2 linked regions of the Lujinxingia vulgaris genome follow. The protein of the gene in region 1 interacts with the protein of each later gene in a pairwise test. Links are inferred from orthologs where the notes say so. Each region holds a gene or a part of one and is shown on either strand. Other genes may lie near its edges. The genes, in order: FRC98_RS06405 and rlmB.

Region 1 (14,309 bases):
CAACGAAAATCAGAACAAAGTCACCTTCAACGACATCGCCGGCATCGATGAGGCTAAAGAGGAGCTCCAGGAGATCGTCGAGTTCCTCAAGAACCCCAAGAAGTTCACCCGTCTGGGCGGTCGCATCCCCAAAGGCGTCCTGCTGATGGGCTCGCCGGGTACCGGTAAGACCCTTCTGGCGCGCGGTGTGGCCGGCGAAGCGGGTGTTCCCTTCTTCTCGATCTCCGGCTCGGACTTTGTGGAGATGTTTGTGGGCGTGGGCGCCTCGCGTGTTCGCGACCTCTTTGAGCAGGGCAAGAAGAACGCCCCCTGCATCATCTTCATTGACGAGATCGACGCCGTCGGTCGTCACCGTGGCTCCGGCATGGGCGGCGGGCACGATGAGCGCGAGCAGACGCTCAACCAGCTCCTCGTCGAGATGGACGGCTTTGAGTCCAACGAAGGCGTCATCCTCATCGCCGCGACCAACCGCGCCGACGTCCTCGACCCGGCGCTGCTTCGCCCGGGCCGCTTCGACCGCCGCGTGATGGTCGCCCCGCCGGACGTCCGTGGACGCGAGCAGATCCTCAAGATCCACACCCGCCGCACCCCGATTGGCAAGACCGTCGATCTCAAAGATATTGCCCGCGGCACCCCGGGCTTCTCCGGTGCGGATCTTGAGAACCTGGTCAACGAAGCCGCCCTGCTCGCTGCGCGCTCCAACAAAGATCGCGTTGAGGCCATCGACTTCGAAGAGGCCAAAGACAAGGTCCTGATGGGCGCAGAGCGCAAGAGCATCGTGCTCACCGACGACGAGAAGGCCGTCACCGCCTACCACGAGTCGGGCCACGCCATTGTCGCCCTGCGACAGGCCAACACCGATCCGGTGCATAAGGTCACGATCATCCCGCGTGGTCGCGCCCTGGGTGTGACCCAGCAGCTTCCCACCAAAGATCGCTACAACCTCAACCGCGACTACGTGCTGGAGCGCATCGCGGTGATGATGGGCGGTCGCGCCGCCGAAGAGCTGATTTACAACCAGTTCACCACCGGCGCCGGTCAGGACATCAAGGTCGCCACCAACCTGGCCCGCCAGATGGTCTGCGAGTGGGGCATGAGCGAGAAGATCGGCCCGCTCTTCTATGGCGAATCGCAGGAAGCCAGCCTCAGCACCACGCGCCCCTACAGCGAAGACCTCGCCCGTGAGATCGACGCCGAGGTGCGCCGCATCGTCAAAGAGGCCTACCAGCACGCCTACCAGCTGCTTGAAGAGAACCGCGAGCTGCTTGAGTTGATGACCGAAGCGCTCCTGGAGTTTGAGGCGCTCGACGCCGACGAGATCCGCTACCTGGCCGAAGAGGGCAAACTCGACTGGATCCGCGAGGAACGCCAGAAGAAGATGGCCGAAGAAGCTGAGGAGGCCGATAAGGCTCCCAAGACCGGCTTCGCCTCCAAGATCAAAGAGCAGGTCCCGCCGGTGGGTCCGAACCTGGCGCCGTCCAACACCTGATGATGGCTGAGTAACCATGGCTTTTCTGGCAGCCCCCCGGCCCAGAGCACACGTGCCGACCCTCGAGGTCGGCACGCGCGCTCTGCCCTTTGGCAACCGCGCCTACATCATGGGCGTGGTCAACGTCACCCCGGACTCCTTCTCCGACGGCGGCGAATTTTTCGACGCCGATCGCGCCATCGCCCACGGCGTTGAGCTTGCGCAGGCCGGCGCCGACATCCTGGACATCGGCGGCGAGTCGACGCGCCCCGGCGCAGAGCCTGTGAGCCTGGAGGAAGAGCTGCGCCGCGTGATCCCCGTCGTTGAGGGGCTCGCACAGCGCACCGACGCCTGGCTCTCGGTCGACACCTACAAGGCCGAGGTCGCCCGCCAGGCCATCGCCGCCGGCGCCCATATCATCAACGACATCAGCGCGATGACCTTTGACGTCTCCATGATCGAGGTCATCGCCAACCACGATGTGGGGGTGGTGCTCATGCACACCCGCGACCGCCCGCAGACCATGCAAGACGATCTCAGCGAGGGCGACATCGTCGCAGAGGTCATCGAACACCTTGCAGATCGCCTGCGTGTGGCGCAAAACGCGGGCATCGCCCCCCGGCGCGTGCTCCTCGATCCGGGCATTGGGTTTGGTAAGAGTGTGGCTCAAAACTTCCGGCTTATCCGCGAGCTGGGCCGACTTCGTGAGCTTGGCTGCCCGATTGTGCTGGGCACCAGCCGCAAAAGCCTCATCGGCGCGGTCACCGGGCGTGCGGCCAACGATCGGTTGATGGGGACTGCGGCGACGGTGGCCTGCGGCATCTTCGCCGGCGCCGACATCGTGCGCGTGCATGACGTCGCCGAACTTGTGGATGTGGTCCGCGTCAGCGAAGCCCTCTGCGCGATGGAGGATATGACGTGCGCGCTTCTTTGATTTCGATACGCAATTTTTTTGCTACCCCGGGCGCTCTGGTTCACCATAGCCCCACTCGCGTCTCGGGGCGCCTCACCTGTTGAGTTAGCCTACCTCACGTCGCGCCGGGCGACGTCTACTGGCAGCGCATGGATCTTCTCTTCGACATCTTCCGGGTGGACTCAGGCTGGCAAGCCTTTTTCACCATCCTGGACATGACGATCGTCTTTATCGTCATCTACCGGGTGCTCTTGCTCATCAAGGGCACGCGCGCGCTGCAGATGTTGTTCGGGCTGATCTTTATCCTGATCTTCTTTTACATCTCGCAGGAAGATTATCTTAATCTGGCCACGACCCACTGGTTGATCGATATGTTTATCGCCAACCTGATCATTATCGTGGTCATCATCTTCCAGCACGATATCCGCCGCGCGCTCGCGCAGGTGGGCCGCGCGCCGCTGCTCGGCGGCGCCCGCTCCTATGAGGAGACCTCGGTTCTGGAGGAAGTCGTCAAAGCCTGCGTGATGCTCTCCAGCCGCAAGCTCGGCGCGCTCATCGCCATTGAACGTGAGGCCGATTTGAGTCACTTCACCGAGGAGGGCATCAAGCTCGACGCGGTCGTGACCAAAGATGTGCTCTTCACCCTCTTTTTGCCCGAACACCAGAACCCGCTGCACGACGGCGCGGTCATCATTCAGAAGGGGCGCGTCTCGGCGGCCGGCTGCTTTTTGCCGCTGACCATCAACCCGCGCGTCGAGAAGACGCTGGGGACCCGTCACCGCGCCGGCATCGGCGTGACCGAAGATACCGACGCGGCCGTGGCGATCGTCAGCGAAGAGACCGGCACCATCTCGATTGCCTATGAGGGCGAGCTGCACCGGGACCTGGACGCCAACGAGATGCGCTCGCTGCTGCAGAAGATCTACCGCGCCGGTACCACCGCCGCGCCGGCCGGCTCGTTGCTGGAGCGCCTGAAGTTCGGCTCCCAGGATCGCGACACGCCAGCCCAACCCGCCAGCGATGAGGCCGAGAAGGACGAGGTCTCCTCATGAGTTCTCTGACGCTGCGCACGGTGCTGCAACGCATCTTCGTGCACAACTTCTCGCTGAAGTTCATCGCCGCCGTGCTCACTCTGGCCCTTTACATCTGGGTCAGCGAGGATCGCGAGACGGTGGTCGCGAGCTTTGCGCCGGTACGCATCGTGGTGCCCGAAAACCAGGTGCTCGTCTCCGACCCGCTCGACCGGGTCAAGGTCACCATCCGCGGGCGCTGGTCGGACATCAACCGCTTTGATCCGAGCAATCTTGAGCCCATCCGCCTGGACCTGACGCCGGCCGACACCGACTCCATCGTCACGATCAGCGGCAATATGGTGCGCGTGCCGCCGGGGTTGCGGGTGGTCTCGATTGAGCCGAGCTCGATGTATGTGGAGCTTGAGCCCGAGGCCCAGCGCGTGGTGCCGATCATCCCGCAGACCACCGGTGAACCTCAGAGCTCCTATGTGGTCGAGGGGGTCGATGTGACGCCGAGGCGCGTGACCATCCGCGGGCCGCGCTCGCGCCTGGAACGCATCAACTCGGTGCAGACCGAGCCTGTCGACGTGGGCAACCGCAGCGAATCTTTTGAGCGCAACGTGCAACTGCGCGTCGAAGACGGCCTGGTGCGCGTGGAGTACGACAGCCGCATCAGCGTGCGGGTGCGCATCGGCTCGGAACTTATCACCCGCACCCTGGAAGACGTCCCCATCACCGGTGTGAACACCTCACTCGAGGCCAGCATCTCGCCGGCCACAACCTCGGTGACGGTGCGCGGTCCGCGTGGCCTGGTCGAGGCCCTCGACCCGGACGTGGTGCGCGCCGAGATCGATCTGAGCGACGAAGATCGTCGCCCGCCGGGCACCTTCTCCAAGACCGTGGAGATTCAGAACCTGCCGCCCGGCGTGGAGATGACCCGCGTTTACCCGGATCGCTTCCGCGTTATCACCACCGAGCGCTGAGCTGGCTTGCCGGCGATTCATCCGGTGCCGAGCTTCCCCGACACTTGCCTTGAAGTCCCCGGCCCGGCTTTAGCGGCCTCCCCGATCATGCTATGCACTGGGCGCGCGCGCGTAAGCGCGCCGCGCTGACGACGGCCTCTCACCCAGAAGGGACCACGCCATGACCACCCGACAGCTTTTTGGAACCGACGGCATCCGCGGCGTCGCTAACCAGTACCCGATGACCGCAGACCTGGCGGTGCGCCTGGGCCAGGCCATCGCGCAGCATTTTAAATGCCGCCCCGACGAGCGCCCCTTTGGCCACCGCACGCGCATCGTCATCGGAAAGGATACGCGCATCTCCGGCTACATGTTTGAGTCGGGCCTGGCCGCGGGCATCACCTCGATGGGCGCCGACGTGCAACTTGTCGGCCCGCTTCCCACCCCGGGCATCTCCTTTCTGACCACCGGGATGCGCGCCGACGCCGGCATCGTCATCAGCGCCAGCCACAACGCCTACCAGGATAACGGCATCAAGATCTTCGCCTCCGACGGCTTCAAGCTCCCCGATGAGGTGGAGCTGGCCATCGAAGATCTGGTGTTGAACGAAGGCAAGATTCAACCCAACACCGACCGCATCGGCAAAGCCGCGCGCATCGATGACGCCACCGGCCGCTACATCGTCTTTCTCAAAAACACCTTCCCGCGCGACCTTACCCTCGACGGGCTGCGCGTGGTTGTCGACTGCGCCAATGGCGCCGCCTACAAGGTTGCCCCGGCGGTGCTGCGCGAGCTCGGCGCCGAGGTCTTCACCCTGGGCGTGGATCCCGACGGCTACAACATCAACCAGGACTGCGGCAGCCTCCACCCGCACAACACCGCGCGCCGCGTGCGGGAGACCCGTGCCGATGTGGGCATCACGCTCGATGGCGACGCCGACCGGCTCATCCTCATCGATGAGAACGGCGACATCGTCGACGGCGACGGCATCCTGGCGCTCTGCGCCATCCACCTCCATGAGCAGGGCAAGCTTGCCGACAACACCCTCGTCACCACGGTGATGAGCAACGTGGGGCTGGAGGTCGCGCTTCAAAAACGCGGCATCAACCTTGTACGCACCTCAGTGGGCGACCGCTACGTGGTCGAAGAGATGCGCAACGGCGGCTACACCCTGGGCGGTGAGCAGAGCGGCCATATGATCTTTTTGGAGCACTCCACCACCGGCGACGGCATGCTCGCTGCACTTCAGGTGCTGGCGATCATGCAGCGCCAGAAGTGTCCGCTGAGCAGGCTTGCGCAGGTCATGAAGCCCTTTCCCCAGGTGCTGCTCAACCTGAAGGTTCGCGAGAAACCCCCACTCGAAGAGCTCGAGGCGTTTCAGAAGATGGTCCGCCAGGTCGAGAGCGAGCTCGCCGGCGAGGGCCGCGTGTTGGCGCGTTATTCGGGTACGGAGGCCAAGGCCCGCATTATGGTCGAGGGCCCCGATCAGCTGAAAGTACGCGCCTACGCCGAGGCGCTTCACGCCCAGCTGCGCGAGCTCATCGGCGCTTAAGTATGTTGATCTTTTCATGATTGCTTTGAGGAGTGTTTGATGAACCCCACCCGTATGCGCCCCCGCCTGGGCGTCAACGTCGATCATGTTGCCACCATCCGTCAGGCCCGCGGCACCCGCTACCCCGATCCGGTGAGCGCTGCGGCGATCGCCGAGCTCGCAGGCGCCGACCAGATCACCATTCACCTGCGTGAAGATCGCCGCCACATCCAGGACCGCGATCTGCGCGTCCTGCGCGAAACGGTGCAGACCCGTCTCAACCTGGAGATGGCCGCCACCGACGAGATGTACACGATCGCCATGGAGGTGCGCCCCGACATGATCACGCTGGTGCCGGAGCGCCGCGAGGAGCAAACCACCGAGGGCGGCCTGGCCGTCGTGGGCCAGGAGAAGTCGCTGGGGCCATACCTGGAGCGCCTGCGTCGATGCGGAGCCCACTTAAGCCTCTTCATCGATCCGGATCCCGCCCAGATCGAGGCCAGCGCTGGTCTCGGCGTCGACATCGTCGAGCTGCATACCGGCGACTTCTGTGAGGCGGCCCCTGAGTTTACCAACACGCTCGTCCCGTCGGAGTTTGAACACGACCACGAGTGGCGTCGCCTGCGTGACGCCGCCTCCCGGGCGGCCAGCGCCGGTCTCACCGTCGCCGCCGGCCACGGTCTGGACTACAAAAACGTGCTCGCCGTGGCCGCTATCCCCGAATTCGAGGAGTTCAACATCGGCCACAGCATCGTCGCCCGCGCCATCTACGTGGGCTTTGAGCGCGCGGTCGCCGAGATGATCGAAGCGCTGGCTGAAGGCCGCGGCCTGGCCGAGTGACGTGTCTGTCCGGCAGGGCTCTCCCCTGCCCTGATTTAGCGCCGAAGTGACCTATGCACCTTGTGACCCCTGAGTCGATGCGTGAGATGGATCGCCGAACCATTGAGGCGATCGGAGTCCCGGCCGAAGTGCTGATGGAGCGCGCCGCGCGCGGCGCGCTTGATGTCCTGCTGACGCATTTTCGCCCCTCGCCAGGCGCGCGCATCGGGGTACTCTGCGGCATGGGAAACAACGGCGGCGACGGCGTCGCGCTCGCCACGATGCTCGATCATCTGGGCTACCACCCGGTGCTCGTGCTCATGGGTACCCCGGAGCGTTTCGGCCCCGAAGCGCAGCGTTTTCATAAGGTCGCCGAGAACCTCATCGGCGACCGCCACCAGCTCAACGGGCTCGACGCCGCCGGGGTACGCCACGCGTTGAGCTCACTGCCTCCCTGCCAGCTGTGGTGCGACGCGCTGCTGGGCACCGGCCTCGATCGCCCCGTGGAAGGGCGCTTTGCCTCGGCGGTGAAGTTTCTCAACGAACAGCCCGCTCCGGTGTTTGCACTCGATACACCCAGCGGCCTCGACGGGCGCACCGGACAGGTGCTCGGCATCTGCACCCAGGCCGAGGTCACCGCGACCTTTGGTTTTCCCAAGATCGGGCAGCTTCTCGATCCGGCCCGAGGTTTTATCGGCATGCTCTGCCCGATCGATATCGGGATTCCCGCCCGGGTTCGCGACGCGGTCGGCGTGGAGGCGTTCGCGTTGGACGCCGACTGGCTCAAAGGGAAGATCCCGGCGCGGCCCACCCACGCTCATAAGGGCTCGGTGGGCAAGGTTGCGCTCATCGGCGGTCGCGCGCCGACCACCGGCGCGCTGACCATGGCCGCGCGCGGCGCGCTCCTGGGCGGCGCGGGGCTCATCTTCCCGGGCACCGATCCGCAGGGGGCGCTCAGCGCTCGCACCATCGCCGAGTTGATGCCGCGCCCGATCTTCGGCGACGCCGGTGAGCTGCACGCCGATGCGCTCAGCCAACTTCTGGACAAGAGCGATACGCTTGTGATCGGCCCGGGGCTCGGCACCGACCAGGCCGCACGCCAGGCGCTGCGTCACTGCCTCACCGCCACGCCGCGCCCCACCGTCATCGACGCCGACGCGCTCACGCTCCTGGCCCAGAATCGCGATCTTTTTCAGGCCGCCTGCGACCTGGCGGCATGCGTGCCGGTCGTACTCACCCCCCACCCCGGTGAGCTCGCGCGCCTGCTTGACCGCAGCGTCGACGAGGTCCTGAGCGATACGGTGGCCGCCACCCGCGAACTTCTCGCGCGCATCTCGGCGGTGATCGTGCATAAGAGCGCCGCGACGGTGGTCGCCGCCTCCGACAGCCCGTTGGGCCTCAACCGCACCGGCAACCCCGGGATGGCCACCGGCGGCATGGGTGATGTGCTCAGCGGTCTTATCGCCGCCTCGCTCAACGACCACCCCGACAACCCATGGCAGGCTGCCGCCATCGCCGTCTGCGTGCATGGACTGGCCGGCGACGCCGCCCGTAAAAAGGTGGGCACGCGTGCCACCACGCCCGGCGCACTCCTGGACGAACTCGGAGGGGTCTGGCGCAGGTTTGAGGCATGAAGCTCGGGCGTGGCCACCTCGGCATCCTCGCGATGACGGCAGCGCTCGCGCTGCCGGGCCTTGTGGGTTGCGATACGCCCTCCGATCCGGCGGCGCTGGGCACACTCTGCCTGCCCGCGACGCAGGGATGCCCCGATGCGGTGAGCCTCTCCCGCAGCGGTGTTGGCCGAAACGCGCTGGAGGTGGAGATCGCCACCGGGCTCGACGAGAGCGCCGCGCTCACGCTGACCATCACCACCCCTACCGATATCGGCCTCCCCTCCGAGACGCCGCGCGTCGATGAGCGCTGGCTCCTCGCCACCCGCGAGTACACCCTCGGCCCCGGTGAGCGCGTCGTCGAGCGCATCGAACCCTCCGAGCTGACCGTGGCGCCGGAGCTTACGCTGGAGCTTACGAGCAACGGCTCTGCCGGCCCGGTTGAGCTGAACTACCTCCTGATCTCGGAGCCCCTGGAGTGCATCGACGATAACGACTGCGCCCGCCGCGAGCGCTGTGAGCCCGTGTACGGACGCTGTGCCAACTGCCTGAGCGACTCCGACTGCGCGCCCACCCAGAGCTGCTCGCGAGAAAGCGGTCGCTGCTTTCCTGAGGCGCAGACCGGCTGCCAGACCACCTCCGGCGGTGGCCCGGCCGCCCTGCTAACGCTGCTAACGGCGTTGATCCTTCTGGCATGGAGACGTCGCCAGGGGCCCGCAGGGCCCGCCGCTTTCGCTGCAGCCACCCTCACCCTCGCCATGCTCACGCTGACTCCCGGTGAAGCCAGGGCGGCCCCGGGAGCCTCATTGAGCACGGGAGGTGGCCTGCGCCTGCTAATGGGAGAGGTCGCCACCGGTGCAAGCCCCGGCTGGGGCGTGGCTCTCAACCAGGAGTTTCGCTGGCGGTTTGCCGGCATGAGCCTGCACTTTATGAGCGGCAACCACGCCACGACCAACGACAGCCCGCCCTTTGATGCGAACGCCCAGACCTTCGCGTTGGGCGGGGGGCCCCGGGGATATTACCCGATCGGGCCGGTCGAGGCGCAGCTCGGCCTGGACTACATGCGCGTGGGCCTGGCCGGCACGGGGCTCGTTCAGAACACGGGCCTGGATCGCGACTTTCACGCGCTGGGAGGCGTGGCCGGAGCGCGCTGGAGTTTTGGGGATTTTCACCTGATCGGCCGCGCTACCTACCACCAGCTCGTCGACGCCTCAGGGGGCATGCTGGGCGTGGACCTGATGGTCGGCATGGGCTTTTAAGGGCGCCGCAAGGCAGCAACCAGACTCAGCTGGAGCGCTTCGACTCTTTCTCGCGCAGCTCTTTGAGGCGCGCCTTGAGCTTGCGGCGGCTGAGCACCCGGGCTTCGACCAACATCTCGGCCAGCGATTGCAGGATCGCCTTCTGGTACTCCACCTCACGCTCCAGGCGAGTGATGTGCTGACGCTGGCGGGCGACGACCTGCGCGAGCGTCGGCTCGTTCTCGGCGCCGTCATGATCATCGTTATCCAGAAACCCGAAGGGCTGGCGATCGATGGGGAAAAGCCCGGACTCACCGCTGTCGAAGCCGGGGGCCGAGCTCTGGTTGGGGTCGAGCGGGATCAAGCCGGAGCCGGTGCGGCTGTTGTAGTGGCTGTGGCTCCCGGTGCGGCCGCGGCGCTCAAAGCCGGAATTATTAAGTCGGCTGGAGCTGGACTGCTCGTAGGCATCGGAAGATGCGTCGAGCTCCGCATCAAAATCATTGAGCGCACCGGCCATATCGCCAAAATCACGCTCCGGCGCGCCCGCCCCCCCGGAGCTTCGCCGCGGCGAAGGCGGTGAGCTTGAAGCAACGCCTCGTGGCGCCCCGGCGCGCGCCGAACTTCCGGCGTCCGATCCGCTTCGCAGCGCGCTGGCCGCAGGCTTCGGTGTCTGCCGCGGCGCGCTCTCTTTGCCGAGCTGATGCTCCTCCAACGCGTCGGTGAACGCGTCTTCGAAGCCATCAAAAAAATCTTCCCCGGGCTGCGGTCCCGGGCTGGTGCTCTCACTGAGACTGGGCCTGGCGCCGCCGCCCCGGGCGTTTTTCACCAGATCAAAGAAAGGGTTATCTTCGGTGGCGGCGTGCAGATCGACCTGGCGGGTGGGGCCGCTGTCGTCGAGATGCACCACGCGTGTGGCCGGCTCGTGGGCGTCTCCCGGCATATGGCGCGGCGGCCGCGCTCGGGCCATCGCCGGGGGTTGCACCGGCGCGGCGACCGTCTTATCGGCGGCGTGATCGTGGTTGTAATGCCGAAAAATCTCGCGCTCCAGCGTGGAGCGCGGCGCGATGACCAGCGATGGCGAAATGCCCGTGGCCTCACGAACCTCCTGAAGCACCGGACGGGCGCGGTCGGCATCAAAGACCGCAACTTCCAGCTCACCGCCGGCCTCGTTGTAGGTGATCGCAAGCACACCAAACTCGTCAGCGCGCTCCGAGCTGACCAGCGCCAGAGCCTCGGGCTGGGCCTGGATGGAAGGTCGCTCGTGAACGCGAAGTCCCAGATGTTCGGCGATGGCGCGGGCGAGCTGGCGCTCATCGACGCCGGCGCGCGTGATCAGTTCCTCGACCACCGAGCCTTTCGACATGGAGGCGCGCAACACACAACGCTGAATGTCCTGTCGGCTGACCACCTGCTGCGCGACCAGATGGTCGACAAGTTGGCGTTCCATGGGCAATGGCCCCTGTATTCAGACAATAAGTGAACTTCTGTAGCGAGCTAGACCCGGCCAATCTAATACGCGGAGGGAAGGGAAGGCAAAGCGTTTTGCCCGCGCCCCTCGATCTGGGTGATTCGCGCGCGCAGCGATCGCTGCACCGACCGCTTCGGCAGCTCAAAGCGCATGGCGATCTCACTGAGGATCAGCTGCCCGCTCTCCACATCCCAGAGCAGCACTCCCTCACCCTGCCCTTTCACGTGAAGCGCATCATGTGACGAAGTTTCGTGAACGTCGCGCAGCTCCGTGGTGATGCGCCGCTCGATCCAGAGGGCAGGTCGGCCTTGATGCATCATATAATCCCGCAGGCGATCTTCGACGCGCACATCCCCGGCAAGAGAGAGCTCGGATGTGGCCCCTGGAAGCGCAGCGATCATCCCCGCATGATCCAGCCGGTAGTGCCAGCGCTCGCCAGGCAGGCGGGCATCCAGCGGGAAGCGTGGTGAGAGAAGTCGGTGCAACTCATCGACCAGCGCGAGACTCCACGCACCGGCGCGCTCGCCACCGCGCCCCCACTCCGACCGACCTCCGGCGCCCATCCCATCATGCGCACGCTGATAGACCGCCCCTCTTAGCGCCCGTTGCTCCTGCGCGGCCCGAAACCCGATCAGCGGCTCCCCGGGCCCCCAGACCTCCAACGCCGCCGACGCCACCTCCACGCGCTGCTCCAACCCCTGGTCGCCCTCACGCTCTCCGGTCGACCACAGCGACGCCACCTCCAGACTTAACCCGCTGGCCTCATTGGCCTCGCCACCGCCATCCTCCTCCCAGCGCGCCACCAGGCGGTAGCCCACCGAAGGATGCGGGCGGTAGCGCATCTCAAACGCTTCCCCCGGCGTCGGCGCGCTCTGCCAGTCCGGCGAGCTGAGAGTCGCCGGAAGCGCCGCATCGGAGGCCGCATCCGACCTCGCGTCCTCGCCAGCGCCGGGGGGCTCCAGCGCCCAGATCCCCGCCAACGTCGCCACCAACCAGGCGCCGAGCAACATCGGATAGCGCTGCTGACCGACCCTTGCCCGCCCCTCACTGGTCTGTGAATCCCGCAAAACACGCTCCAGAAAACGTAGGAGCCTTGACGCTATCGCATCCGCAGCGCGATCTTCAACGCCGCTGCACCTCCCCTCCCCTCGATGAGTTTCCCCGATGACATCTCGACGCTTTGAATGCACACGCTGCCAGCGCTGCTGCGCGCGCCCCGGCCAGGTGGAGTTCAGCGCGCCGGAGGCCTTTCTGGCGGCCTCATTTCTGCAACTTCCCCTGGCCGAACTCACCGAGGCGTATATGCAGCCCGAGGGTGATGGCTGGATCATCGACGTCGATGAAGGCTCACCCTGCCCCTTTCTGGGAAAAGATGGGTGTGTGATCCACTCGGTTAAACCCTCCCAATGCCGCACTTACCCCTTCTGGCCCGAGCTCATCGACGAGCCCGGCGCCTGGCAGGCCGAGGCCGCCTGGTGTGAGGGTATCGGGCAAGGCCCGGTCTACGACGATGATGCTATCGCCGCGATCCTCAATGGCGAGGGCGACACCTTTGAAAACGACTCCGAGCCGTCCTGAAGGCGCTCGCCATTCCGCCCCATCACCAGGCCGGATGGACGCTTAGCCAAGCGCCGCCGCAAAGGCTGAGACCGCCTCGCTGACACGCGCTCGCGCATCACTGAGTTCATCGACGCTGAGCGCTCGGGTGCCCAGCCCGAGCAGGAGCGTATCCACCGGCACCGCCTCACCGTCGCCGGCAGGATGGGCGCGTCGCGTGGTCTCCAGCCCCTCGCCAGGCACCACCGCACCAAAGATCCCGTCGACGTCGCGGTAGGGCCAGTCGCGCACAAGCTCAAAGAAGTCGCGCGCGGCCTCAATCGCCTCTTCACGCTCCAGCTCCCGGGCGGTCGGGTAGGCGCCGCGCTCGGTCGCTGCCAGCTCAAAAAAGGTGCGGATAAGCCGCGGGTTGGTGATCACCAGCCCGTACAGGTAGGAGTCGGGCACCGCGGCGATCACAAGCGCCACCTCCTCGCGCTTGAGCACCGCGTGCGCCGCGCACAGGTAATCCTCACAGATGAAGCGGTCGTACACACCGCAATCTCGCCCGTCGACGCCGTTGTTTTGAAGGGGATGCACCAGACAACCCACGCGTCCCGCAGGATCAAGCCCGTCGAGAAGTCCCAGAAAGGGACAACTCGCGAGCTCTCCAAGCAACTTCACCGCAGGCGGATCTTCCCACCGCGCGCGAAACGCCCGAAGCGAGGCCTCATCCTCAATCGAGGCATCCTTGCGAAACGCCCGGGTGCGCTCGACCAGACGCGCCATCAACGCAGGCTCATCGCTTTTGCGATGGTTGTACATCCCGCAGCACGCCCCGCAGCTCTTTTTACCATCGGGATGACAAAGCGCGCGGCGCGCGCTGCTCTCTGAGACTCCGGCGTCCACCCTCAGTCACACTCCTGCTGGGCGTTGAGCAGGCGCGCGCCCTGGGGCGCCTCAAACTCAAAGCCGCTGTCGGGCAGGTTGCGGTTTACGCGGGTGTTCTGAAACACGATCTCATTGGTGTTCCCGTAGGGATCGTAGACGGTGGTGCGGGTCACCTGGAAGGTCTGCGGATCCACCCGGAAACGCAGCTCCCGGTAATGCGGCGTGGGCTCTTTGGGCGTGAGCTTCAGCTCCGGGGCCTGCGCCGTGGAGCGCTCACTGAGCTCGGCGTTGAACTCTTCGAGAAGATCGCCCTGCCCCATCAAAAAGCGCAGACTCGTAGGCAGCTGGCTGTCTTCCAGGCATTGCTTGAAGACCTGCTGAAACTCGAACTCGTAGATCCAGAAAGCCGATCCGTCGCTCACCAGTACGCGCTCACGCTGGGTCGCATCGGTTGGGCTGTAGTAATCCCAGCGCATTTTGCCGGGCTTCTTAAAGTAGACGCGCCCCCGCGAGCGTTTGCTCTCTCCGGCCGCAATATCGGTGTAGGTCTGGGCAAAGGCGGCCTGAAAGTCGCCCGTCTCCTGGTAGAAGCGCTGCACGCGGCGCGCCACATCCTCGGCGCTCATCTCGGCGGGAGCCTTCGCCACCTGGGCCGGCTCGCCGCCCTCCTGGGCCAGGGGTTGACTGAGCGCGGTGAGCGCGGCGACCGAACCCGCCGCGACCGCAGCAGCGATCTTCATCCAGGGTGTCATCATCGCACGATCGTTCACGCTAACCTCTCACTAAGTTCAGGTGCGCCCTCTGCTCGGAGAGGCGCCTATCGGGGCTCGGGTGTAAGACGCCGGCCCCGTCGAATTATT
Region 2 (14,485 bases), on another replicon or contig:
GGCCGACGGGCTCATGATCAGCACATCGTTGGGGACGGTGATGTCCTGGCTGATGCTGATGGTCTGGCTGGAGTTAAAGCCGATGATGGCGCTGACCTCGGCGTTGTCGACAAGGTGCTCGGCAGCCTGGCGCGCGGTGGCGTTGCTGCCGGCGGTGTCGCAGACGACCAGCCCGATGGGGCGGCCGGCGATGCCGCCAAAGCCGTTGATGTTGTTGGTCGCCAGCAGGATCGACTCGAGCATCGGGGTGCCAAAGCCCGCGCCGCTGCCGGAGAGTTGCAGGACGACGCCCATCAGGAAGGGATCGTCGTGTTCGGTGTCGCCTTCGAGGCGCTGGCAGGGGCCGCCGGTGAGCTGGCGGCCCTGGTCTTCACCCGGGGCGGCGCACAAGCCGTCGGCCGAGCAGATCTGGTCGCCGGCGCAGTCGGTGTCTGAGGTGCACTGGTCCAGGTCCAGGGTGAGGCTGCAGCCGGAGCTGATGGCGAGTGCGGCGACGATAGGAAGAGCGAGGAGTGATTTCATCGAAGCGGGGGCGCCCATAAAGTCCTCAAACAAGAGCAGTGGGGGAGGGGCGAAGACGTACAGGTTTTTACCGTATTGGTGGCGGTGGGCCAAGCGCGGGTGGTAGGGAAGGCGAACGTTGGTCGAGTGGTTGAGGTCAGCGAGAAGATCGCGCGGTGTCTGGGCGATCGAGGTTCTGGCAGAAGGGAGAAGGTGTGAACGACGAGCTTGATTCATTCGATCGGGTGATGCGCTGGAGGGTGCGTCTGAGCGCGGTGGGCTACGCGCTCTTTGTGGCGGTGGGGCTGGCGGGGAGCTGGGCGGGGTGGTTGCAGGAGAACCCGACGCCGGCGGTGGTGTTGCTGGTGGGCTCCTTTCTGGCGTGGCCGCAGCGGGCGCTGCCGCGTTATTATAAAATCGATGAAGAGGTTGCCGGGGCGGAGCAGCTTCAGGCCGAGCGCGCGCGGCTCGACCGGCGGCTTCGGGCGATCCGCGGTTTGTATTTTCTGGGGGCGGTGGTGGTGCTCCTGGTGGTGCCCTGGGCGATGGGTACGAGCCCGATCTGAAGATGGGGCGACGATGTGATGTGTGGGATGGAAGTGATGATGGGTGATGACGATCAGGCTCGGGTGAGCAGGGAGCGCAGGATGCGGCGGATGACGTGGATGAAGATGCAGGGGCTGGGCGCGCTGGTGGTAGGGACGATGGCGCTGGGAGTGGGGTGCGCGTCCGGTGGCGAGGCGACGAAGGCGCTGAGTGCGGAGCAGTGTGTCAGTGAAGAGGGGCAGCGTTTTTTGACCTACTGCGCCTCCCCGCAGGCGGCCGAGCAGGCGCGGCGCTACGAGGTGATGGAGCGGGCGCGGGCGGCCGGGGAGTCGGTCGATGCGATGATTCCGCTGCCGACCGAAGGGGCGCCGGTGTGGGGGGAGGCCGATGCCCCGGTGACGGTGCAGGTCTTTGCCGATCTTCGATGCGGGTATTGTGCGCGAGGGCACCAGACGCTCAAGGCGATGATGGAGGCGCGGGAGGGCGTGCGGGTGCTCTACCGCTTCTGGCCCCTGAGCGACGATGCGGAGCTGGAGGGGGCGCATCGCGCGCTTGTGTCGGCCCAGGCGCAGGGGAAGTTCTGGGAGTACCTGGAGAAGATCTATGAAGCTCAAGGGGAGTTCGGAGAGCGCAGGCTCGAGGCGATGGCCACCGAGGTGGGGCTGGATGTGGCGCGCTGGCGAGAGGATCGCGACAGCGCGTACACCGAGCAGGTGATCGCCCGGGATCGCGCCATTGGCGAGCGGGTGGGGGTGCAGGGCACGCCGACCTATTTTGTAAACGGGGTGCGGGTGGTCGGGGCGGTGGAGCCTGCGGAGTGGATGGCCGTGGTCGATGGCGAGTTGGAGGCGGCCGAAGCGTTGCTGGATGCCGGGGTGGCGGCCGAGGCGGTGAGTTGGCGTCGCACTCTGGAGAATTATCAGCCGGTGAACTGGCAGGAGGTCGCCGAGGTTGAAGAGGAGGCCGTCGCGGAGGGCTTTGAGGTCGCGTACATTCCGGTTGGCGAGTCGGCGGTGAAGGGGGCGTCGGCGGAGGATGCGCGGGTGACGGTGGTGGTGTTTTCGGACTTTCAGTGCGGCTTCTGCGAGCGCGCGCGCCACACCTGGGATGCGCTGGTGGAGCGTTACGGGGAGCAGGGCTTGAGGCTTGTCTACAAGCATTATCCGCTGCCGAGCCACACGCGCGCCGCCCACGCTGCAGCGGCCTCGGTGGTGGTGGAAGATGGCGGCGATTTTTGGAAGATGCACGACCTGCTCTTTGAGGCCGATGGTGATCTGAGCGACGCGCGCCTGGAGGCGATGGCGCGTCAGGCCGGCTATGAGGGCGACGATCTTTACGAGCGGATGCGCAGCGATGCGGTCACCGCGCGGATTCAGGCCGACGTGGAGGCAGGCTACAACGCCGGCGTTCAGGGCACTCCGACCTTTTTCATCAACGGCATCAAACTCGCCGGGGCCTGGGAGGTCGATGAGCTGGCGCCGCTGATCGAGGATCAGCTTGAGCTTGCCGGAGTGCTCGCGGAGCTGGCCGAAGCTGAAGGTGAAGAGCTTTACCGGGCGCTGGTGGAGGTCAATCAGGAGCCGCCGGAGCGCTAACCTACGGCTGTGCCCCCGAGGGGTTGGCGGGGGCTTTGCGGCTGTGTTAATTTGGGCGCATTGAAGTGACATAACTGGAGGGCGCGCGACGACGTTGAGGCTGTAGACGCGCTGGATCACGCTTTAAGAGAGGTGAGCCATGCGGAGAAGTCTTGCGTGGGGTTGTGGTGTGCTGCGGGTGTGGGCGTTGTTGGGGATGGCCTCGTTGTGGGCGGGCTGTGTGTTGATGGTCGACGGGGAGGCCGCGCTGGAGCTGGGCGTCGACGCCGGCGAGGAGCCGGAGCCCGGGGCGGTGCGGGCGATGATCCTCGATGGGCCGGAGGTCGCGGCGGCAGGTGGCGCGGCGTATTTTGAGTTGGGCTGCGAGCCTCAGAGCTGTGAGCTGCAGTGCGCGCGGGATGGGGAGGCGTTTGAGAGCTGCGGATCGACCTATGTGTGGGAGGATCTGGAGGAGGGGGACCACGTGCTGGCTGCGCGTGCCTGGAAGGGGGATGAGGCCAGCGCGGAGGTCCGGTGGAGCTTCGATGTTGGGCCGCCGGTGGGGCTGGCGGTTGAAGGCGCTCTCAGGGCGTCGCGCTTTTTCCGGCAGGTGGGGGAGTTGACGATCGCGTGTGATGCGGCGGGCTGCGAGCTGAGCTGCGGGATGTGGGCGTTGGAGGAGGGCTGCGCGCAGGCCAGCTGCGGTAGCCCTCTGACGTGGAGTTGCGACGAGGCCGGGACGGTGGCGGTGGAGGTGCCCGGGCCGGGGCGTTACCTGGTGCAGGTGGAGGGGTGCGACCCGCAGAGCGGGGCGTGTGAGCGCTATGCGTCGCAGTTTGAGGTGGAGGCACCGCGCTGGCAGCAGGTCAGCGCCGGGGGGCGGCATAGCTGCGGGATTCTGGAGACGGGCGCGCTCTTATGTTGGGGAGACAACACCTCCCGACAGCTGGGCGTGACGCAGACCGAGGGGACCTGGCGAGCATGGCGAGTGGAGGGGCAGTGGGCCCAGGTGGCCGCCGGTGAGGCGCATACGTGCGCGGTGAATACGGGCGGGCAGCTCTATTGTTGGGGGGCCAATGAGGCCAAGCAGGTCTCACCGCAGGAGGCCAGCGCGCTCGGGGTGACGCGGGTGGGACAGCGCTCGGACTGGCAGGGAGTGGCGGTGGGCGCGCAGCATAGCTGCGGCTGGCGAGAGGGGAAGCTCTACTGCTGGGGTTCGGGTGCGTTCGGGCAGATCGGGCCGGCCAGCGCCATTGCGGATGGGGTGGTGGTGGAGATCGAGGCGGTCGAAGGCAGCTGGGCTGCTGATGTGACGGTGGGCGCGCAGCATAGCTGCGCGGTTGCCAATGGCGAGGTGTGGTGTTTTGGGGATCGACGCTACGGCGCGGTTGGCTATCTGGAGGGGGAGGGCGACTCGGGAGAGGTTCGCAAGGTGGGGGGATCCGAAGGCGTGACGCGACTTGTGGCCGGGGAGCTCTACAGCTGTGGGATAAGTGGTGCGGGCGATGTGCGCTGCTGGGGAGCGGTGCCCGTTGAAGGAGCGGTGCAGTCGACCGAGGCGTTTAAGCTGATGGGCGTTTCACAGGTGGCGATGCTCAGCGGGGGGCGCGGGCATATGTGCGCGATCGATATGCAGAAGGTGCTGCGGTGCTGGGGCAATAATGATCGCCACCAGATCAGCGGGCATATCAGCGAGATCGTCGCGCCAGTGACGCGCATCTTACCGGGGACGGAGTGGGAGAAGGTCGCCGCCGGCGACACGCATAGCTGCGCCATTGAGGATGAGACCCGGCGCTTGTTGTGCTGGGGCAACGCCGAGCACGGGCGTCTGGGCTCCGAGCCGAGCGGCACCCAGGTGGGGACGCCACGCGAGGTGGCCTGGGAGTTTTAGCCCGACACTCAAAAGCCGGGCCCCCGGGGGGGATCCCCGGGGGCCCGGCTGTCGATCTTCAGGTTATCGATCTTCAGGTTATCAAACTTCAGAGACCGAGGCGTTGGGGAAGGCGCTCTTCGAGGTTCTGGCGTGCGGTGGCCGGGGTATCGCCCAGGGCGATGATGTCGAACTTCCCGCGCTCGGCCAGGGGACCCACGTTGTAGAGGATGAAGCGGCCGGTGCCGGTGGAGGCGTCGTAGAGGTCATCGCCGAGCTGCTCGCAGAGCTCGGGGAAGGTGATGCCCTGGTGCGAGGGAGGCAGGTAGAAATCGGTGGCCACGTAGTGGGGGCGACTGCCCGGGAAGAGGCGATCGACCAGGTGCATGGGGGTGGAGGTGCCGCCCCAGCGGCCGTTGCATTCGGTAATGCGCGGGTGGGCATCGGGGCTGCTCGGATCGCCGGAGACGATGAAGTCAAAGGAGCAGCGGCCCACGTAGCCCAGCTGCTGCAGCGCGTCGCAGACCTTAAGCGAGGCCTGGCCCATTTTTGCGTTCAGGGCCTCAGGCAGGGTGGAGGGGCGGCTTCCCAGAAACATTTTCTCGGGGCCTTCGAGAAGTTGTTCATAGACGCCGTCGAGGCGAGGAGGCCCCTGGGAGGCGGGCGGGATCCAGACCTGGGTGGAGGGGGAGAGGTCGGTTTGAACCCACTCGACGATGAGCACGTCTTCACCCTCGCACCACTGGGTGCGGGTGAGGAAGGTCTCCACCAGGGTGAGCAGCTCCTCTGGCGAGGCGGCGCGAAGCTCGCGGGCATCGAGCACGAGGTTGCCCATCGCCGAGGCGCAGCGGGTGCGCTTTAAGCCGACCCAGTCGCAGCGCGACGCCAGCTCAGAGAGGGAGGATGCGATGGCGCGGGCGTCTTTTGCGCGCGCGGTCTCAACGATCCATTCCGGGCCCAGCAGCTCTTCGACGAGCGTGGAGAGGTGGCTCTTATCGTTGGCGATCCAGAGGGTGGGAGGCGGCGGGCCGAGCACCGCGCAGGGAAGATCGGTGCGGGCGCGCAGCGCCTCGGCCAGCTCCCAGACCGACGCGATGGCCATGTAGGGGTGAATGACCAGGCCGCCGGCCTCGCGGGCGTGGCTGGCCAGGCGGTCGAGGACCTCGGGGGTGTTGCAGGCCCGCGCGATGGCGCGGGGATCTTCGTCGGTGGCCAGGACAAGATCGGGGGCACCGAGCGCCAGGCGTTGCTGGCAGTACTCTTCGTAGCCCTCTGCCGGGGCAGTGCCGGCGGCGAAGAGGTCGCCGTCTTGAGCGCGCACACGGGCGCGGTGCTGGTACTGCTCAATGCCCACGATGCCGTCTAAGAAGGGGATGCCGGTGACGTCTTCGAGGTGCAGGTGCGGCCATTCGGCGGCATGGGAGTCGATGGCGAGGTGGCGGAAAGGTTGCAGCTCGGCATCCAGTTTCCAGCGCTCTCGGAGGTGGTCGGCGACGCGGCGCGCGTCGGCGCGATCGTGGTCAGTGAGGCCGGGGGTGGGCATGGTCACTCCAGAAGATCGAGGGATGAGGTGTTCGTGCCTGAGCCTATACCGCGTCGGAGAGGGTGGTGGCAAAGGTGCGTCGGGGGGCCAGGCACTCGTGCAGGTTAGAGAAGATCGGGTGCCAGGCATTCGTACAGGATTGAAAAGACCGGGTGCCAGGCACTCGTGCAGGTTAGAGAAGATCGGGTGTCAGGCACTCGTACAGGTTAGAGAAGATCGGGTGCCAGGCATTCGTACAGGATTGAAAAGACCGGGTGCCAGGCATTCGTACAGGTTAGAGAAGATCGGGTGCCAGGCACTCGTGCAGGTCAGAGAAGATCGGGTGCCAGGCACTCGTGCAGGTTAGAGAAGATCGGGTGCCAGGCACTCGTGCAGGATTGAAAAGACCGGGTGCCAGGCACTCGTGCAGGTTAGAGAAGATCGGGTGCCAGGCACTCGTACAAGATTGAAAAGACCGGGTGCCAGGCACTCGCACGCCAGGTTTCGATCTATTCGGTGTCTGCCGACGGTGAGGGCGCTGAGTCGTCGGTGGTGTCCCCGGCGTCGGGAGGGCTGGTCTCGGAGGTACCGGTGGGAGCCTGGGGGGGGGCGGGAGGGGGCGGCGGCTCCGGGAGGCCCGTGAGAGAGGGGGGGCGAGGGACGAAGGGGGTGGCGAATTGCAGGATGGAGGTGAGCTCGCGAGCGGAGTACTGGCCGGTGACGGTGACGTAGTCTTCGGAGTGGGAGCATTCCAGACGCTCGATCAGCGCGGCGATGCCGAGCATGCGGGCGGCGGGAATGCCGCCGATGATGCGTCGTTGGAGCGAGGGGCAGCTCTCGGCGAATGAGGCGGCCTGGGACTCGGAGCGGAAGCGAAGATCGATGGTCAGGCGCGGGTTGGCCGGGTGAGTGAGGCTCAGGCGAACTGCCTCAAAGCGCGGGAGGGTTCCGATGCCCGGGGCGTAGTAGACGAGGCCCGACGCGCTGATCAACGCGATGGTGTTTTGTTCTTCGGCGACCTCTTCGATGCGGCGCAGGCCGTCAAGGAGGCGGAAGTTCTCGGGGAGTTGGGCGCCGTCGGCGATCTCGGAGTCGGACGCGATACGCCGGTCGAAGTGGCCAAACCAGCCGGGCTTTCCGACCAGCGCCAGGCCTCGGGCGGCGAGCACAACCTGGCGGGGATCGCGGTAGCGACCGGTGTCGGGAACGAGCGCGCGCGCGGGACGGCCGCCTTCGCTCCAGGGGGGCGGCTCGGCGAAACGACCGTCGAGAAGTTCGCGAAGCTCGCTGTTGTCGTAGCGGTGGCGCACCGCCAGAAAGGTCTCGTGGAGGTGGTTGGGGTTGGCCGAAGCCATGAAGATGGCGTCGAGCTCGGTGATCGGATCGAGGCCGGTAGTTTCCAAAAGGATGCGGTAGTCGGGGACGGCCTGAATCAGCCGGGAGGCCTGCTGCTGGTAGGGCGCGCCACGCAGTCGGTCGAGGCGCACCAGCGCGGTCATGCGCGCGTTGCCCGGTCCATAGTGACGCATATCGGGGAGGTTGCTCGGGCTGGAGCGATCGATGGCGGGCACCGCCGGCGCGTCTGCGCTGGCCGGCGAGGGCGGATCCTCCGCGACCTCGGGAGACGTCGACTCTTCACTCGCCGCGTTGCGATCCTCGTCAGGGGGAAGTGCCTCTTCGGGCGCAGCGGAAGCGGTCGCGGGAAGATCGTTTTGAGGTTGGGGCTCCGGCGCTCCGGCCGCCTCTTCTTCCCGGGCTTGAGGCTCGGGAGCTTCGTCGGCCGCAGGCTCCTCGTTTGCGGGCTCGCTCGGAGGCTCTTCATCCGGGACCTCAGGCTCGGGAGGCTCCTCCTCCGCGAGCAACGCGCTGTGCATCAGCGGCTCCTCCCAGTCGGTCTCGCGCTGCGGGTCGAAGTCTTCGCTGCCGTGGCCGATGCCCTCAAGCTCGGCGAATCGCCCGATCCACTCACTGTCCAGACCCACCTCGGGAGCGGCGTCAGCGAAGATCACCGGCAGCGCGCCCAGCGCGTGCAGGAGAAGGCTGAGCAGCAGCGTGCGCACCAGCGTCACGCGAACTCGGGGCGCGTCGGGCGGCGACTTCACGGACGTCTCGGCGGCCGCGTGCTGTGGGGGGCTGGTCTCAGAGGAGGTCATAGGCACCGAAAATAGAGGAGTTCGGCGAAACGATCGGATCGGTTGAACGTCATCGGAGCGTTAAATATTTAGCACGGAAAAGAATCTGACTAGACGTTTGAGCAGGGGTGTCCAAACTTTCTGAGCGATGTCATGGAAGTGCGAGAATGAAAGTCCGTGCGCTATCCGTTAAGGTGGTGCCCGGCGTTTACTTCAACGATCGGGCGCATGGTCGCCGTCCGAGACGCATACCACAGCTGTCACCCGCGAGATGCTATCCTATGACGCACACACCTCATCACTCGCCGCCCCCTCACCGCCCGCACCATCCGTCGCAGAGCATGCCGGAGAATAAGCCCTCGCAGATGGCCTGGGCGGCGCTTTTCTGCGGGGTAGGGGCGTGGACGCTGTTGCCGGCGGTGGCCGCGATCGCAGCGGTGATCTGCGGGCATATCGAGCGGGGGCATATCCGTCGAGGGGAGTCTCCCTCGGCGGGGCTGACCGTGGCCACGGTGGGGATGATCCTGGGGTACATCCAGCTGGGGCTCGTCGCGCTGGGGATTTTTGCGATGGTCGTCATCTTCGGGTTGATGGCGCTGGGGATCGCAGTTCTCTAAGAGGGCGCGCCTGAAGTGGGAGGCGTGCGATCGCAGTGAAGCAGGGCGGGCGTGATTGACACGACGCGGCGGCAGGCGTTTATATGCGCCTGCTCGCGCCACCGGTGCGCCCGAACTGGCCCAACATAACTGCAGAAGATGGAACGGAGCCTATGCGACTCTCCACGATGTTTGTCCCCACTCGAAAAGAAGATCCGGCGGAGGCCGAGGTCGTCAGCCATCAGCTCCTGGTTCGCGGCGGATTTATCCGCATGCTGGCGCGCGGGATCTATGATTTTCTGCCGCTGGGCTGGCGCAGCGTACGCAAGATCGAGCAGATCGTGCGCGAGGAGATGGACCGCGCCGGCGCCCAGGAGGTGCATCTTCCGGCGGTGCAACCTGCCGAGTTGTGGCAGGAGTCGGGACGTTGGACGCATTACGGCGCGGAGCTTCTGCGCTTTCGCGATCGTAAGGGCGCGGAGTTCTGTTTCGGTCCGACCCACGAAGAGGTCGTGACCGACATGATCCGCGGTGACGTGAAGAGCTACAAACAGCTCCCGCTCAACGTCTATCAGATCCAGACGAAGTTTCGCGACGAGACGCGCCCCCGCTTCGGGCTGATGCGCGGGCGCGAGTTCATCATGAAGGACGCGTACTCCTTTGATGTGGATGAGGAGGGCGCGCTGCAAAGCTATGACGTGATGTTTGAGGCCTACCACCGCATCTTCAAGCGGCTGGGGCTGGAGTATCGGGCGGTGGAGGCCGACACCGGTAACATCGGCGGGAGCCGCTCCCATGAGTTCCAGGTGCTTGCGGAGACGGGCGAAGACGAGATCGTCAGCTGCACCGAGTGCGGCTATGCGGCCAACGTGGAGAAGGCCGAGATTCGCCTGGAGGTTGCCGAAGCCGGCGAGCCCAGCGGCTCGGAGCTTGCGACGCTGCGCACCCCGAAGGCGCGTACGATCGAGGAGGTTTCGGCGTACCTGAAGCGCCCGGCGCAGCTGATCGTGAAGACGCTCGTGTATATGGCCGACGAGAAGGCGCTGATCGTCCTGACGCGCGGCGATCACCAGGTCAATGAGCTCAAGCTCAAGGCGTACCTCAACGGAGAGCTGGGGCGCGATGTTCAGGAACTTCGCATGGCCAGCGACGCGGAGGTCGAGGCGTTGACCAAAGCGCCGGTGGGTTTTGCCGGCCCGGTGGGCGTAGAAGGCGTTGAGATCATCGCGGATCTTGCGGTGGAGCCGATGGTCGATTTCATCGTCGGCGCGAACCTCAAAGACAAGCACCACGTCAACGTCAATCACGGGCGCGACTTTGAGGTCAGCGCGTTTGTGGATCTTCGCCAGGCCGGCGCCGGCGATATCTGCGGGCGTTGCGGCGGCACGCTGGAGGCGCATCGCGGCATCGAGGTGGGCCACGTCTTCTTCCTGGGCGACAAGTACTCCAAAGCGATGAACGCCAACGTGCTCGACGAGAACGGTGAGCATCGCCCGATGCAGATGGGGTGTTACGGGATCGGCGTGACGCGAATTCTGGCGGCGGTGATCGAGCAGAACCACGATGATGACGGCATCATCTTCCCGATGGCTGTGGCGCCCTATCAGGTGGTGATCTGCCCGCTGCACCTCAAAAATGAGCTTGTGGTCTCCGAGGCCGAGCGCATCTACAACGAGCTGCAGGCCGCCGGCGTGGAGGTGATCCTCGATGATCGCGATCTTCGGGCGGGCAATAAGTTCAAGGACGCCGATCTCATCGGGATCCCGGTGCGTCTGACCCTGGGTGGACGGGGCGTGGAGAATGGGGAGGCGGAGCTGAAGATGCGGCATCAATCCGAAAACGAGATGGTGCCCTTGAGCGAGGTTGTGGACCGCATCAAAGCGTTGATTGAGGACGCGCGAGGGGAACGATGAGCGATCTGGGAGCTCGCGCCGCGGAGCTGGTGCGCGAACGGGTTGTCGTGGCGCTGGACTTCGACACCCTGGAGGAAGCACTCCAGCTTGTGGACACGCTTGGCGAGCGGGTGGCGCGTTATAAGGTCGGGATGCGACTGTTTACGCGCTATGGCCCGTCGATCCTGCAAGCGCTGGAAGCGCGGGGAGCGAAGGTCTTTCTGGACTTGAAGTTCCACGACATCCCCAGCGTGGTCAGTGACGCGTGCGCGGCGGCTGCGGAGCATCCCAGCGTCTTTATGCTGACGGTCCACGCCAGTGGCGGCGAGGCGATGCTGCGGCAGGCAGTGCGGGGAGCGGAGCGGGGGCGCCCCGATGATCCGCCGCTTGTGGTGGCGGTCAGCGCGCTGACCAGCCTCAAGTCTCGGGAGCTCCCCTCGGTGGGGGTGGGCATGGGGGTGACCGACTGGGCGGAGAAGCTCGGCGCGCTGGCGCTGAAGTCGGGGGTTGATGGTGTGGTCTGTTCGGCGCATGAGGCCGAGGGGCTGCGCGCCCGCGTTGGCGCGAAGCCTGTGCTGGTGACCCCGGGCATCCGTCTGGAAGATGTGCACATCGCCGGCGACGATCAGGCACGCACGATGACGCCCGGGCGCGCGATGGCCTCGGGGAGCACGTATCTTGTGATCGGCCGCCCGATCTATCAGGCGCCCGATCCGGGCGCAGCGGTCGACGCGGTGTGCGACTCGGTGGTGAGCTGGTTGGAGGAGATCCGATGATCGTTTTTGGTGTGCACCCGGTCGAGGAGGTCCTCGCGAGGGCACCTCGTTCGGTCGAAGAGCTCTACGTGGTCGGCCAGCTGGGCGATCCGAAGTTCGAGAAGATCGCACAGGTAGCTGAGGATCGACGTCTGAGCGTGCGCTCTGTGAGCGCAGAAGAGATGGATGAGCTCTGTGAGGGAAACCATCAACGCATCGCCGCGAGGGTGGGCTCCTTTCCCTACGCGAGCCTGGGGGAGGTGATCGAGCGTGTGGGCGATCGCAGCCCGGCGTGTGTGCTGGTGCTCGAGCAGGTGCAGGACGCAGGGAACCTGGGCGCGATCCTGCGCAGCGCGGCCGCGTTTGGCGTGGACGCGGTGATCGTGGCCAAAGATCGCGCCGCAGGCGTCAGTGCGGCGGTGGTGCGTGCGTCTGCGGGCATGGCGTTTCATGTGCCGGTGGTGCAGGTCACCAACATCGCTCGTGCGTTGCGTGAGCTTAAGGAGGCAAACTTCTGGGTGGTTGGCACCCTGGCCGAGGGAGGAAGCGCGCTCTGGGAGCAGGACTGGTCGATGCGTGCGGCGCTGGTGATGGGCGGAGAGCATCGTGGGATCCGCCCGAACGTGGCCAAAGAGTGCGATTTCAGGGTGACGATTCCCCTTCGTGAGGGCGTTGAGAGCTTAAATGTGTCGGTAGCGGCGGCTGTAGCGCTCTACGATCGCGCACGATCGCTAGGAATGACGCCGAAATGAAGGAAATGACGTGGAGTGAAAAAAGCGGTCGCTTTTCGCTTGACACTCTTTCGAGGGGACTATATCTATCTGCCCCTGCTGACGGGGCCGCACAACGCAAGACGCGGTCATCGAAGTAACCGACAGCGTTTGCTGGCGTAGCTCAATTGGTAGAGCAACTGCCTTGTAAGCAGTAGGTTGCAGGTTCGAGTCCCGTCGCCAGCTTTTTTCGAGAAATGAGGTTGACTCGGCTCTCGAAGTCACATAGTAGGAATCGCGCCCGGTGGGGTTCCCGAGCGGTCAAAGGGACCAGACTGTAAATCTGGCGGCTCAGCCTTCGCAGGTTCGAATCCTGCCCCCACCATGAGAGACGTTCTGACCGAAACGAAAAACCGGGTCAGTCAGCGCGGGAGTAGCTCAATTGGTAGAGCATCAGCCTTCCAAGCTGAGGGTTGCGGGTTCGAGTCCCGTCTCCCGCTCTCAAACATAGCGAGTCAACGATGCAGCGACGTTGATGAGCGTTCATGCCCTCGTAGCTCAGCAGGTAGAGCACTTCCATGGTAAGGAAGGGGTCATCGGTTCGAATCCGATCGAGGGCTTACGGCAAAGCCACTGGACGCATGAGCCCCTGGAGACAGGGGCTCAGCGATGTTGTCAGGTGGCAACGTCGTGCGGTCCAAAAGTGACCAGGCGCTGCCCGTCCAACCCAAGCATTTGTCCAAACGTACATTTGGCGTCCAAACCGCCAGAGGAGTTGAGAATCATGGCCAAGGAGAAATTCGAGCGCACGAAACCCCACGTGAACGTCGGGACCATCGGTCACGTCGATCACGGGAAAACCACCTTGACCGCGGCGATCACCCGAGTGCTCTCCGAGGCGTCTGGCGGTAAAGGTATGGCGTTCGACGAAATCGATAAGGCCCCGGAAGAGCGCGAGCGTGGTATCACGATCTCGACCGCTCACGTTGAGTACGAGACGGCCAACCGTCACTACGCTCACGTCGACTGCCCGGGTCACGCTGACTACGTCAAGAACATGATCACCGGTGCGGCGCAGATGGACGGCGCCATCCTGGTGGTTTCGGCCGCTGACGGCCCCATGCCGCAGACCCGCGAGCACATCCTTCTGGCCGGTCAGGTCGGTGTGCCGGCGATGGTGGTGTTCCTCAACAAGGCCGACATGGTCGACGATGAGGACCTGCTTGAGCTGGTCGAAATGGAAGTTCGCGAGCTTCTGAGCAAGTACGACTTCCCCGGCGACGACATCCCCATCGTGATCGGTTCGGCGCTTCAGGCGCTTGAAGGCGAGTCGGGCCCCTACGGTGCCGACGCCATCCTGAAGCTGATGGAAGAAGTCGACCGTTACATTCCGCTGCCCGAGCGCGACACCGACAAGACCTTCCTGATGCCGATCGAAGACGTGTTCTCGATCTCGGGTCGCGGTACGGTCGTCACCGGTCGCATCGAGCGTGGTGTGGTCAAGCCTGGCGACGAAGCTGAAATCGTCGGTCTTCAGGAGAAGCCGGAGAAGACGGTTGTTACCGCCGTCGAAATGTTCCGCAAGTTCCTCGACGCCGGTCAGGCTGGCGACAACGTCGGTTGCCTCCTTCGCGGTATCAAGAAGGAAGATGTCAAGCGTGGCCAGGTTCTGGCCAAGCCGGGCAGCGTGACCCCGCACACCAAGTTCGCCGCCGAGATCTACGTGCTGACCAAGGAAGAAGGTGGACGTCACACTCCCTTCTTCGCCGGTTACCGCCCGCAGTTCTACTTCCGCACCACCGACGTCACCGGTGAGATCATCCTGGAAGAAGGCGTTGAGATGGTCATGCCTGGCGACCGCATCACGGTTACCGCCAACCTGATCACCCCGATCGCCATGGAAGAAGGTCTGCGCTTCGCGGTTCGCGAAGGTAGCCGTACCGTCGGCGCCGGCGTCGTCACCAAGATCATCGAATAAGATGATAACGCGCCTCCCGGAGAATCTTCAGGAGGCGCGATATAGACCCGCAATGGGCCATCGTTGCCACTAACGATGAAGGACAGGGCGCCCCATGCGCCCTGTTCTACCCTGTAGCGCGGTTTAGGCCAGTAGCTCAGTTGGTAGAGCATCGGATTCCAAATCCGACGGTCGGGGGTTCGAGTCCCTCCTGGCCTGCTTCCCGAAGGAATCGGGATTTTACGCGCGGGGCCTCATTACGAGAGCCCCGTCTTTGTTCCCGGCGCCGGCAGCTCGCGATCACGATGAGCTGGCTAAGAGAGAGCGCCAAACGAGAGCAATTATGGACGTTTCGCGCCTGGTCACGCTGACGTATATCTCCACTGCGGTGGTGGCGTTCGTCATTTTCGACAAGACCTTCAAATGGATC

The links.
Region 2: the proteins of FRC98_RS06405 (region 1) and rlmB interact in binary tests that used the Escherichia coli proteins (3 or more experiments, as listed by UniProt). The link is inferred for Lujinxingia vulgaris from one-to-one orthologs.

The regions. Positions count from the first base shown.
Region 1 is NZ_VOSM01000002.1:700,349-714,657, reverse strand. The notes cover bases 6,238-9,060. They hold FRC98_RS06405 (NAD(P)H-hydrate dehydratase), read left to right. Parts: upstream 6,238-6,780; coding sequence 6,781-8,340; downstream 8,341-9,060. Other genes in these bases: FRC98_RS06400 (dickkopf-related protein), read left to right, coding at 8,337-9,060; FRC98_RS06410 (pyridoxine 5'-phosphate synthase), read left to right, coding at 6,238-6,727. Outside these bases: ATP-dependent zinc metalloprotease FtsH, read left to right, coding at 1-1,489; folP (dihydropteroate synthase), read left to right, coding at 1,542-2,402; diadenylate cyclase CdaA, read left to right, coding at 2,531-3,433; FRC98_RS06420 (CdaR family protein), read left to right, coding at 3,430-4,377; glmM (phosphoglucosamine mutase), read left to right, coding at 4,538-5,908; more of FRC98_RS06410, read left to right, coding at 5,963-6,237; more of FRC98_RS06400, read left to right, coding at 9,061-9,575; FRC98_RS06395 (GspE/PulE/PilB domain-containing protein), read right to left, coding at 9,601-11,001; FRC98_RS06390 (hypothetical protein), read right to left, coding at 11,064-12,089; FRC98_RS06385 (YkgJ family cysteine cluster protein), read left to right, coding at 12,187-12,600; FRC98_RS06380 (hypothetical protein), read right to left, coding at 12,643-13,383; outer membrane lipoprotein periplasmic chaperone LolA, read right to left, coding at 13,470-14,204. UniProt on the Escherichia coli protein: Bifunctional enzyme that catalyzes the epimerization of the S- and R-forms of NAD(P)HX and the dehydration of the S-form of NAD(P)HX at the expense of ADP, which is converted to AMP.
Region 2 is NZ_VOSM01000015.1:35,614-50,098, forward strand. What follows is about bases 10,274-13,272. They hold rlmB (23S rRNA (guanosine(2251)-2'-O)-methyltransferase RlmB), read left to right. Parts: upstream 10,274-11,405; coding sequence 11,406-12,140; downstream 12,141-13,272. Other genes in these bases: FRC98_RS19220 (proline--tRNA ligase), read left to right, coding at 10,274-10,654; pyrF (orotidine-5'-phosphate decarboxylase), read left to right, coding at 10,651-11,409; tuf (elongation factor Tu), read left to right, coding at 12,883-13,272. Also shown: FRC98_RS19185 (ABC transporter substrate-binding protein), read right to left, coding at 1-540; FRC98_RS19190 (hypothetical protein), read left to right, coding at 717-1,067; FRC98_RS19195 (DsbA family protein), read left to right, coding at 1,158-2,642; FRC98_RS19200 (RCC1 domain-containing protein), read left to right, coding at 2,782-4,512; FRC98_RS19205 (preATP grasp domain-containing protein), read right to left, coding at 4,601-6,034; FRC98_RS19210 (hypothetical protein), read right to left, coding at 6,523-8,115; FRC98_RS21795 (DUF4190 domain-containing protein), read left to right, coding at 8,487-8,762; more of FRC98_RS19220, read left to right, coding at 8,915-10,273; more of tuf, read left to right, coding at 13,273-14,076; preprotein translocase subunit SecE, read left to right, coding at 14,399-14,485. UniProt on the Escherichia coli protein: Specifically methylates the ribose of guanosine 2251 in 23S rRNA.